Luteitalea sp. TBR-22: one gene and its partner. Each later gene encodes a partner of the first gene's protein in a complex. Links are inferred from orthologs where the notes say so. Each region holds a gene or a part of one and is shown in the gene's direction. Other genes may lie near its edges.

Region 1 (8,083 bases):
CGATCACCGACACGCGCGCCGGATCGACTCGCCCCAGCGAGACGATCGTGTCCTCGGTGAGTCCGTCCGCGAAGATGGCGACCGACGGGTCGGCGCCGATCGCCTCGAACGGCAGGACCGCGATCGTCAGCGGCCTGGCAGGCGGCCCGCTCGTCGGCCGCCAGGTCGACCAGCCGGCGATGCCGAGGATCGCAGCCGCTGCGATCACGACAGCCACTGCCATCGCGGGGCGACCCGACCGTGGACGACCAGGGCGCCGGGGTGGTGCGTCCGGTTCTTGCCCGGCGTGCGAACCGGATTCAGCCATGGCCTCGCTGGTGCTGACCAGAGGCGCGACTGCCGGTGTGATGGGCGTCGGCATGGCCGGCGCCGTTGGGTCGGTGGGCGGGTCGATGACCTCCACCGGGGCCACGAAGCGATAGCCCCGACCAGGCACCGTCTCGATGAACGTCGGGGCCTCGGGCGAGTCCCGCAAGGCCTGGCGAATCTTCCGGATCGCGGTGTGCACGCCGGTCTCGACGTCGACGAAGACGTCCTTGCCCCACAGGGCGTCGACGATCTCGTCGCGCCTGACGAGTTCTCCGCGTCGCTCCACCAGGAGGATCAGCAGGTCCATCGGCTGGCGTTCGAGACGCACAGTGCGACCGTCTCGCCGCAGTTCGAAGGCGCCGAGGTCCAGCACGACATCGCGGATACGAAGCGTCAGCCTCGGCACACGGGCGGACATGGTCTGGGTGGTCGCACAACGATGTCACAACCCAATGGGTGCCGCCAGTTGGCGGTACAGGAAAAGAACAGGCGTTATCCAGACGCGCTCCATGGCCAGCCGCGCGCGGCGCGCCCACAGTGGCGCTCGACGCTGCGGACGTTGGGTTCGCGGCCGACACGGCCCCTCAACCAGGAGACACTCGCATGACCTCAGGTATCTCGGTGACTCGCACGTTCGGCGTGGTAGTGCTGCTCGGCTTCGCCATGGCGGCGGCCGCGGCGGCCCAGCCCAGTGGTTCGGAAGGGCGCGGCGTGGAAGGCACCTGGTACGTGCAGGTGGTCCCGACCATCTGCGCGACGGGCGCGCCCATTCCGGGCGTGTCGCCGGTGCAGGCCCTCGTGACGTTCCACGCAGGAGGGTCGCTGAGTGAAACGGCGGGCGGCACGGGCTTCGCCCCCGGGCAGCGCAGTCCCGGACACGGCACGTGGCGGCACGACGCCGGACAGACCTTCACCCAGCGGTTCACCGCCCTGATCAACTTCACGACCGTGCCCGGCTTTCAGGAAGCCGGCTGGCAGGTGGTGACCCAGTCGGTCGAGCTGATCGACCGCGACACGCTGGCCTCATCGGGGCGCAACGCGTTCTACCGCACCGACGGGACGCTCTACCGGACCGGGTGCTCGACCGCCACGGGCAAGCGCTTCGAATAGGACCACGGACCCGGCCTGCGCCGACGCACGACAAAAAGGGAGCGGCCCGGTCCCCCGGCGCCGCTCCCTCGATCCTCCTGCTCCCTCGTCCCCTGGCCTGCTTGGGCCTTGTCCCTCGCAGCCCTGGTGACTGGCGTACTCGTCCCTCGCGCTACTCGCCCGCGACCTGCGTGCTCAGCTCTGCCTGCTCGCCGCCGAACTGCTGCAGCAGCGACATGAGGCCCGGGTACAGGAAGCCGACCTGGAACAGCACGAGGAACGGCAGCGTGCCGTAGATGCCGTTGGCCAGGGCGTAGAACACCGTGCCCGTGAAGTACAGGCCGAGCGCGACCTCGGCCAGCGGCTGCCACAGCATCAGCTGGTGGTACTTCTTGTGCACCCAGTCGTCGCCGGTGCGCTCGACGCCGTGCTTGGGCGTGCGGACGAACTCGCTCTGCTTGCCGAAGATCGCCTCGAGCACCGCCCGGGTGTTGTTGATCGACAGGCCGATGCCGACGGCCATCAGCAGCGGCAGGTACTTCAGGCGGGTCTTCCAGTCCTGCGGGTAGGCCTGCTTCTGGCAGAAGGCGTAGAAGTTGACCACCGAGAACGTCGCCGCGAAGAACAGCGGGATGTCGATCAGCAGCATCTCCGACCAGCCCATGTTGTAGCGGACGTACATGGACGGGAACATCAGCACGCAGAGCACCACCATCAACAGGTAGTTGAAGTTGGCGGTGAGGTGGAAGAAGGCCTCGGCCTTGACCCGGAACGGCAGGTCGGCGCTGAGGATCTGCGGCAGCAGCTTGAGGGCGGTCTGCACCGAGCCCTTGGCCCAGCGGAACTGCTGCGACTTGAAGCTGTTCATCTCCACCGGCAGCTCGGCCGGCGTGATGACGTCCTCCATGAACACGAAGCGCCAGCCCTTGAGCTGGGCGCGGTAGCTCAGGTCGAGGTCCTCGGTGAGCGTGTCGTGCTGCCAGCCGCCCGACTGCTCGATCGCATCGCGACGCCAGATCCCCGCCGTGCCGTTGAAGTTGAAGAAACACCCGGCGCGATTGCGGCTGCCGTGCTCGAGCACGAAGTGGCCGTCGAGCATGATCGACTGGATCTTCGTGAGCGTCGAGTAGTCGGCGTTGATGTGACCCCAGCGCGCCTGCACCATGCCGACCTGCGGGTCGCCGAACTGCGGCAGCGCCCGGCGCAGGAAGTCGGCCGGCGGCACGAAGTCGGCGTCGAAGATGGCGATGTAGCGGCCCTCGGCGACGTTCATGCCCGCCTCGAGCGCCCCGGCCTTGAAGCCGGTGCGGTCGGTGCGGTGCAGGTAGGTGATGTTGAAGCCCTGCTTCTGCCAGCGACGGACCGCGAGGGCCGCGACGTCCACGGTTTCGTCCGTGGAGTCGTCGAGGACCTGGATCTCCATCAGCTCCTTGGGGTAGTCCAGGCGGCACACCGCGTCCACGAGGCGGTCCACCACGTACATCTCGTTGAAGATGGGCAGCTGGATGGTGACGACCGGCAGCGGATCGAGTTGCGGCCGCGGCCCGGGCACGTGATCGGCGTAGCGCTTGTACCAGTACACCATCACGTACCGGTGCCAGCCGTAGAACGCCAGGATGCTCAGGACGAAGAAGTACGCCGCAAGGATGGCGAGTTCCGATAGGGTCATAGACGGCAGCTGTCTCTACGGTTCGTGCCCAGACACACGAAGACCACAGGGTACCCTGTCGGGCCGAACGTGGTCAAACCAATACATGGATCGGAGAAGGCCACGCCAGTGGTAGACTAGGAGGTTCGTCCGCGCACCTTCACGCGCAGGCGACCCCACTGCCATGCACGCCCCCACGCTCCGCGCGCTCGAGTTCGACCAGATCGCGGCCGTGGTGCGCTCGTATGCCGTGACGCCGCTCGGGGCGCAGCGCCTCGACAGACTGGTCCCATCGACCGATCCGGTGCGGGTGGCCGGCGCCCTCGATCTGACCGGCGAAGCGCTCCTGCTGCTCCAGGACCATCAGGCCCTCCCGCTCCGCGGTGGCGAAGCCGTGGCCGCCGCGCTCGACGGCCTGGCCCTGCAGGGACGTCCCCTGGAGCCCCTGCGACTGCTGGCGCTGGCCGACTTCTTCGATTCGGTCGATCGCACCGTCGCGCTCGTCGAGCGCGCCGCGACCCGCCTGCCCGCGCTGGCCGCCGTCGCTCGCCGCGCCGAGCGCTTCGCCGACGAGAATGCCCGCGTTCGCAAGGCGATCAGCCAGCACGGCGAGGTGGTCGACGAGGCCAGCCCCGCCCTGGCGGGCATCCGCGACAAGCTCCGACGGCAACGCCAACGCCTGCGCGGCACCCTCGAGTCGTACCTGCGCGGCCGCGACACGGTGAAGTACCTGCAGGAACAGGTGGTGACCGAGCGGAACGGCCGCTACGTGCTCGTCGTGCGCGCCGAGCATCGCGGCGCCATCCCCGGCCTGGTCCACGGCGCCTCGGCCAGCGGCGCCAGCCTCTACCTCGAGCCGCTCAGCACCGTCGAGGTGAACAACGACATCGTCGCCCTCGAGGAGCAGGAGGCCGAGGAAGTCCGCCGCATCCTGCTGGCCCTGACCGACGGCTATCGCGCCAGGGCTGCCGACCTGCAGCAGACGGTCGAGGCCGCCACGGAGCTGGACGTCATCCAGGCCCGCGCGCGCTGCTCGATGTCGTTCAACGGCGTCCGGCCGGCGCTCTCGCACGACGGCCGGCTCGAACTGCGCCACGCGCGGCACCCGCTCCTGATTCCTGCCGTCGCCCGCCGGTTGCCCGAGTCCGAGGGCCGCGTCGCTCGTGAGGTCGAACCCGTCGCCAGCGACCTGCTGGTCATCCCGCCAGCCCGGGCGCTGGTGGTCACCGGCCCCAACACCGGCGGCAAGACGGTCGCCCTCAAGACCGCGGGCCTGCTGGTGCTCATGGCGCAGGCCGGGCTCTTCGTGCCGGCCGAGGCCGGCTCGCGCCTGCCGGTCTTCCGCAGCGTGTTTGCCGACATCGGCGACGAGCAGTCGATCGCGGCCAACCTCAGCACCTTCTCGTGGCACATGACCAGCATCGTCGCCATGGACAAGGCGCTGACCCTGCCGGCGCTGGTCCTCCTCGACGAGGTGGGCAACGGCACCGACCCCATCGAGGGCGGCGCCCTCGGCGTGGCGATCATCGACCACTTCCGCAAGCGCGGCGCGGTGGTCGTCGCGACGACGCACTACGAGACGATCAAGACGTACGCGACCAGCACCGAGGGCGTGACGTGTGCGGCCTTCGGCTTCGAGCCGGGCACGTTCGCACCGACGTACCGCCTGATCTACGGGTCGCCGGGCGGCAGCCTCGCCTTCGAGATCGCCGCGCGCCTGGGCCTGCCCCGCCCTGTGCTCGACGCCGCGGCGGCGTGGCGCAGCGACACCGAGAAGCGCGTCTCGGAGCAGATGGCCAAGCTCGATCGGGAGCTGCAATCGCTCGATCACGAACGTCGGCTCACCGCGCAGGCGCGCCTGCAGGCCGAGACCGCCGAGCGGCAGCTGCGGCTGCGGGAGGAGCAGCTGCGCGAGCGCGAGGCGCAGTTCACGCGCAAGCTCGAACAGCGCCTCAACGAACAGCTCCGCGACGCCCGCGCCGAGGTCGACCGCATCGTCACGGATCTGCGGCAGCAGGCCGCCGCGCTCGAGAAGAAGCAGCAGAAGCAGATTGCCGCCCTGCCGACCGGCGTGGTGGGCGACCTGCGCGTGTCGGCTCGTGGCGCGCTGGACGCCGTTGCCGACCGCGTGCGCGAGGGCGGCGCCGTGGCCCCGTCCGCCCCGGTCATGCCCCCGCCGCCGGAGGCCACCGGGCCGCTGGGCGTGGGGGACCGGGTCGAGGTGGGTTCGTTGCGTCTGCAGGGCGTGGTCCGGGCGCTGTCGGGCAAGGACGCCGACGTCGACGTCAACGGCAAGCGCATGCGCGTCAGGACCACCGAACTGCGCAAGATCGGGGGAGCCGGGACGCAGGCGGCGCCGGCGGTGCGGGTGACGCTGGCCGAGCGCAGTGGGTCGGTCGGCAGCGGCGGCGACCTGAACGTCATCGGGTGCACGGTCGACGAGGCCATCGACCGCGCCGACAAGTTCCTCGACCAGGCCGCGATGCAGGAACTGCGGACGGTGCGAGTGATTCATGGCCACGGCACGGGGAAGCTCCGGCAGGCGCTCAGCGGGTACCTCAACACGCACCCGCTGGTGCTGCGTGCGGCGCCGGCGCCCAACGACATGGGCGGCAGCGCCGTGACGCTCGTGGAGTTGAGGGAGTAGGGGGCCGGTGCGCTATCCGCGCGAGCTCATCGACCAGATCCGGCACGCGGCGGACATCGTGCAGGTGGTGCAGGAGTACGTCCCGCTGAAGCGGGCGGGCGCCACTTACAAGGGCTTGTGCCCGTTTCACGGGGAGCGGACGCCGTCATTCACGGTGAACCGCGACAAGGGGTTCTTCCACTGCTTCGGCTGTGGACAGGGCGGCGACGTCTTCAAGTTCGTGGAGCTCCAGGAGGGCGTGGGGTTCCAGGACGCGGTCAAGCGGGTGGCGAGCCGCTGCGGGATCACGCTGCCGGAGGCGCCCTCCTCACCTGAGGCGCACGCGGAGGAGGTCGAGCGCGAGGCGTTGCTGAAGGCCCACGAGCTGGCGCGGGCCTTCTATGCCGAGCAGTTGCAGGGAGCATCGGGCGCGGCGGCACGCGACCTGCTGAAGCGGCGGGATGTCCGGTCGGAGGCCGTGGAGACGTTTGGGATCGGGTACGCCCCCGCGTCACGGGACCTGCTGGTCCGTCATCTCCGGAAGCAGGGGTTCTCGCCGGCCCTGCTGGTGCGGGGCGGCCTGGCAGTGCAGCGCGACGACGGGTCGGTGGTGGATCGGTTCCGGCAACGCCTTTTGTTCCCTATCCATAGGGAGGGCGGGTCGGTCGTGGCGTTCGGCGGACGGGCGATGGCCGACGATCAGGTGCCCAAGTACCTGAACTCGCCGGAGACCCCGCTCTATACCAAGGGACGGGTGCTGTACGGCCTCCACCTGAGCAAGCACGCCATCAGGAAGGTTGGCAGCGTCGTAATGATGGAGGGGTACTTCGACGTCATCCAGGCGTGGCAGGGCGGGGTGACGCACGTGGTGGCCTCGAGCGGGACGGCCCTCACCCAGGCGCAGGCGCAGACGTTGCGGCGGTTCGCGTCGAAGGTGGTGTTGAGTTTCGATGCCGACGGGGCCGGCCAGAACGCGGCGGCCAAGTCGGGGGATCTGCTGGTGGCCGAGGGCTTCCAGGTGAGCGTGGCCCTGCTGCCGGAGGGCGAGGATCCCGATACGTTCGTTCGGCGGTACGGCGGCGACGCCTACCGGCAGAAGGTCGAGGAGGCCCGGCCGTACCTGGACTTCGTGCTCGACCGGGCGGCGGCCCGCCACAACGTGAAGGATCCGACCGGCCGGGTCGCGTTCCTGAACGAGATGCTCGGCGTGGCCGCGCGCATCCCCGAGGCGATGGCCCGGGACCAGTTCGCGGATCGGCTCGCGCACCGCGCGCAGGTGGGCGAGGAGACGATTCGGCAGGAGATTCGCAAGGCAGCCGTGACCAGGCAGGAGACCCTGCCCGACACGGCCCGCCGTGCGTCGATGCCCGGGGTGACCCGGGCGGAACGCGAGCTGATCGTCGGCGTGATGACCACGCCGCGCGAGGCATTGCTCGCGATGGATGCGCTCGAGGAGGCAGACCTCGAGCCGTTGCGCACCGCGCGCCTGTTGCGCCTGGTGCTGACACTGGACGTGCCGGACCCGGAACAGTTGCCCGGGCAGGTGCTGGCAGGTCTCACAGAAGAGGAGCGCCGGTGGGTCACCGGGTTGACGATGAGCGCGGGCGTCGTGGCGACGCCCGAGTCGTGCGTACGGGAGATAAGCGCGATGCGGCTGGAGCGGGAGCGAGCCAGCGTGCAGCGGGAGATCGACCAGCTGCAGGAGGCCGGAGGCGCGGCGAACACGCAGCGAATCATGGCGCTGTGGCTGCAAAAAAAGGCGCTGCTGGAACGGATCGCGTCGCTGAGGGGATAATCGAGGATCGCCCGCCCTCTCCTCGCGCGGGCCGAGGAGGCCAAGCCGACGTGTCCATCGAAGACAAGTACGACGAAGTACGTCACCTGATCGCGATCGGGAAGGAGAAGGGCTATCTCCTGTACGACGAGGTCAGTGAGGTACTTCCTGCCGACATCACCTCGTCGGCCGAGGAACTCGAGGACCTGTTCAGCACCTTCGGCAACGCCGGCATCGAGGTGGTCGAGTCCGAGCAGAAGTACCGCGAGGACAAGATGCTCGACCGCCCGGACACGGGCGAGGAGCCGGAACTCGACCTCACGCCGGGGGCACTCGACAAGACCAACGACCCCGTCCGCATGTACCTGCGCGAGATGGGCACCGTGCCGCTGCTCACCCGCGAGGGCGAGGTGGAGATCGCCAAGCGCATCGAGCGCGGCAAGCTGGCGGTGATCAAGTCGATTTCGCGCACGCCGACCGTCGCCAAGAAGATCCTGGAGATGGGCGAGCAGCTGAAGGAAGGCAAGCGCACCATCCGCGAGATCGCCATCTTCACCGACGAAGAAGTCACCGAGGATCGCCTCGAGGAGCGGGCCCGCGAGGTCCTCAAGCAGATCGAGTCGGTCAAGAAGGCGAT
Region 2 (2,893 bases), 1.3 Mb from region 1 along the record:
CAGCCGCGCCGCCTGACCGGCACCAGCGCCAAGTACCAGCGCAAGCTGCAGGTCGCCATCAAGCGGGCGCGCTTCCTGGCGCTGCTCCCCTACGCGACGGACTGAGGAGCGAGACGATGATCGAAGTGATCCTGAAGGAGCACGTCGAGCACCTCGGTGAGCGTGGCGACGTGGTGAAGGTGGCCCCGGGCTACGCGCGCAACTACCTGTTGCCGCGCAAGCTCGCCCTGGCGGTCACGGCAGGCAACAAGAAGCAGATCGAGCACGAGAAGAAGGTGGCGGCGGCCCGGGCGGCCGAGGAGCGCGCGGTGGCCCAGGCCCTCGCGACGCGCTTCGCGCAGACCGAGGTCACGCTCACCCGTCGTGCCGGCGAGAACCAGCAGCTGTTCGGCTCGGTCACCTCGGCCGACATCGCCGAGGCGCTCGCCAAGCAGGGCTTCGAGGTGGATCGTCGCAAGATCCAGCTCCCCGAGGCCATCAAGGCGGTCGGCGAGTACGCGGTGCCGGTGCGCCTGCACCGCGAGGTCACCGCGCAGGTGAAGGTGCATGTCGCCGCCGAGGGCGGCGGCGAGGCGCCCGCCCAGGCCTGAGGCACATGGGCACGGCGCGGTCTCCCGACCGCGCCCGGCACGCCGCCCGGGAACACGAAGCCCGTCACCCGTCAACGGTGACGGGCTTTTCGTTTGTCGCTACACTCTGTCTCCCCGCCCGCCGGGACCCCATGAACGACCGTACGCTGCCCCACAACCTGGACGCGGAGCGCTCCGTGCTCGGCGCCATCCTCCTCCGCAACGACGCAATCAACGCGGCGGTGGAGGTGCTGCAGCCCGACGACTTCTACCGGGAGGCGCACCAGGTCCTGCTCGAGCACATGATCCAGTTGAGCGAGAAGGGCGCGGCGATCGACCTCGTCACGCTCTCCGAGTCGCTCGATCGCAAGGACGAACTCGAGAAGGTGGGCGGCCCCGCCTACATCTCCCGCCTGGTCGACGGCGTCCCGCGCACGACCAACGTCGAGTACTACGCGCAGATCGTCAAGGAGAAGTCGACGCTGCGTCGCCTCATCAACGAGGCGGGCAAGATCGCCGCCGAGGCCTACGACGCCGACCGCGATGCGAGCGAGATCCTCGACGACGCCGAGCGCAGCATCTTCAGCATCGCCGACGCCCGCATCGGCACCGGGTTCCGCCCCCTGGCCGACCTGGTGGACACGGCGCTGGACACCGTCGAGAAGCTGCAGCAGTTCAAGAGCCTGGTCACCGGCGTGCCGACCGGCTTCTACGACCTCGATCGCAAGACGTCGGGCATGCAGCCGACCGACCTGGTGATCATCGCGGCGCGCCCGTCGATGGGCAAGACGTCCTTCGTGATCAACATGGCGCAGAACGCCGCCCTCGAGCACGGCAAGGTCGTCGGCGTGTTCAGCCTCGAGATGTCGGCCGAGCAGCTGTTCATGCGCATGCTCACCTCCGAGGCGCGCGTCGACTCGCAGCGCCTGCGTCAGGGCATGCTCCTCGAGCGCGACCTGCCGGCGATCGCGCAGGCCGCCGAGAAGCTGTCGATGGCCAAGATCTTCATCGACGACACGGCGTCGATCGGCGTCCTCGAGATGCGCGCCAAGGCCCGCCGCCTCAAGGCCGAGCACGGCCTCGACATGCTGGTCATCGACTACGTGCAGCTGATGCAGGGGCGGGGCCGCTTCGAGAACCGGCAGCAGGAACTCACCAGCATCTCGCGCTCGCTCAAGGGCCTGGCCAAGGAACTGCACGTGCCGGTGCTGATCCTGTCGCAGCTCTCGCGCGCCCCCGACGCGCGCGCCGACCACCGGCCGCAGCTGTCCGACCTCCGCGAGTCCGGCGCCCTCGAGCAGGACGCCGACGTCGTGATGTTCATCTACCGCGAGGACCGCTACAAGGGCCCCGAGGACGAGGACACCGGCGAGGCCGAGATCATCATCGCCAAGCAGCGCAACGGCCCGGTGGGCACCGTGAAGCTGGCGTTCATCTCCGACTACACGCGCTTCGAGAACCTCGAGCGCGGTGGCGACGTCGCGGACGAGTACTGACGTGCGGCACACGGTGGCGCGGGTGGACCTCGACGCCCTGCGCGGCAACGTGCGGGCGATCCGCGGGCTGCTCGAGGAGGGCGCGCTCGCCTCGGGCCGCCGTCCGCCCGGCATCATCGGCGTGGTCAAGGCCAACGCCTATGGGCACGGCGCGGCCGACGTGGCCCGCGTCCTCGAGGCCGAGGGCGTGGCGATGCTGGCCTGCGCCGACGTCGACGAGGGCGTCGCGTTGCGCGATGCGGGCATCGGCGCGCCGATCCTGGTGTTCGGCGCGCTCGGGATCTCCGACCTCGACGGCATCTTCTCGCACCGTCTCACCCCGACCATCTCGTCGCCGTGGGCCGGCCGCGCCCTTGCCGAGGCGGCCGCTGCCCGCGACACGGTGCTCGGCTGCCACGTGAAGGTCGACACGGGCATGAACCGGCTGGGCCTGCGGCACGACAATCTCCGCCGCACGCTGCCCGACATCCTGCAGGCGCCGGCGCTGCGCGTCGACGCGCTGTACACGCATTTCGCGACCGCCGACGAGCCCGAGAGCGAGCACTTCGGCGTGCAGCAGCAGCACTTCTGGGAGGCCAGGGAAGCCGCGGCTGCCCTCGGGCTGCGCACGACGGTGGCGCACGCCGCCAACAGCGCGGCCCTGCTGCGCGACGAGCGCACCTGGCTCGACTTCGTGCGGCCCGGCCTCCTCCTCTACGGCATCGTCCCGCCGCCGCTCATGACGACGCTGCCGCTCGAGCCGGTGCTGTCGTTGCAGTCGCGGATCGTCGCCGTCAAGGGCGTGCGCGATGGGGAAGGGATCGGCTACGGGCAGTCACATCGCGCCGA

Evidence for each region. The genes of interacting proteins can lie anywhere in the genome.
Region 2: the proteins of dnaG (region 1) and dnaB are in contact, whole or in part, in a crystal structure (PDB 2R6A), measured with the Geobacillus stearothermophilus proteins. The link is inferred for Luteitalea sp. TBR-22 from one-to-one orthologs. Residues at the interface, in WP_049624496.1 of Geobacillus stearothermophilus: Lys456, Leu457, Leu458, Pro459, Ala460, Asn463, Ala464, Leu467, Leu535, Leu536, Ile537, Ala538, Gln544, Glu545, Asp548, Tyr549, His552; in WP_033016901.1 of Geobacillus stearothermophilus: Ser13, Glu15, Ala16, Gln18, Glu91, Leu92, Asp94, Ala95, Val96, Pro97, Thr98, Ala99, Ala100, Asn101, Tyr104, Tyr105, Ile108.

The regions. Positions count from the first base shown.
Region 1 is NZ_AP024452.1:5,863,583-5,871,665, forward strand. The notes cover bases 5,229-8,083. They hold dnaG (DNA primase), read left to right. Parts: upstream 5,229-5,700; coding sequence 5,701-7,467; downstream 7,468-8,083. Other genes in these bases: TBR22_RS24160 (endonuclease MutS2), read left to right, coding at 5,229-5,693; rpoD (RNA polymerase sigma factor RpoD), read left to right, coding at 7,518-8,083. In the rest of the region: TBR22_RS24145 (winged helix-turn-helix domain-containing protein), read right to left, coding at 1-727; TBR22_RS24150 (hypothetical protein), read left to right, coding at 913-1,419; TBR22_RS24155 (cellulose synthase family protein), read right to left, coding at 1,571-3,067; more of TBR22_RS24160, read left to right, coding at 3,231-5,228. UniProt on the Escherichia coli protein: RNA polymerase that catalyzes the synthesis of short RNA molecules used as primers for DNA polymerase during DNA replication.
Region 2 is NZ_AP024452.1:4,574,856-4,577,748, reverse strand. It holds dnaB (replicative DNA helicase), read left to right. Parts: upstream 1-721; coding sequence 722-2,065; downstream 2,066-2,893. Other genes in the region: alr (alanine racemase), read left to right, coding at 2,067-2,893; rplI (50S ribosomal protein L9), read left to right, coding at 120-590; rpsR (30S ribosomal protein S18), read left to right, coding at 1-105. UniProt on the Escherichia coli protein: The main replicative DNA helicase, it participates in initiation and elongation during chromosome replication. Travels ahead of the DNA replisome, separating dsDNA into templates for DNA synthesis.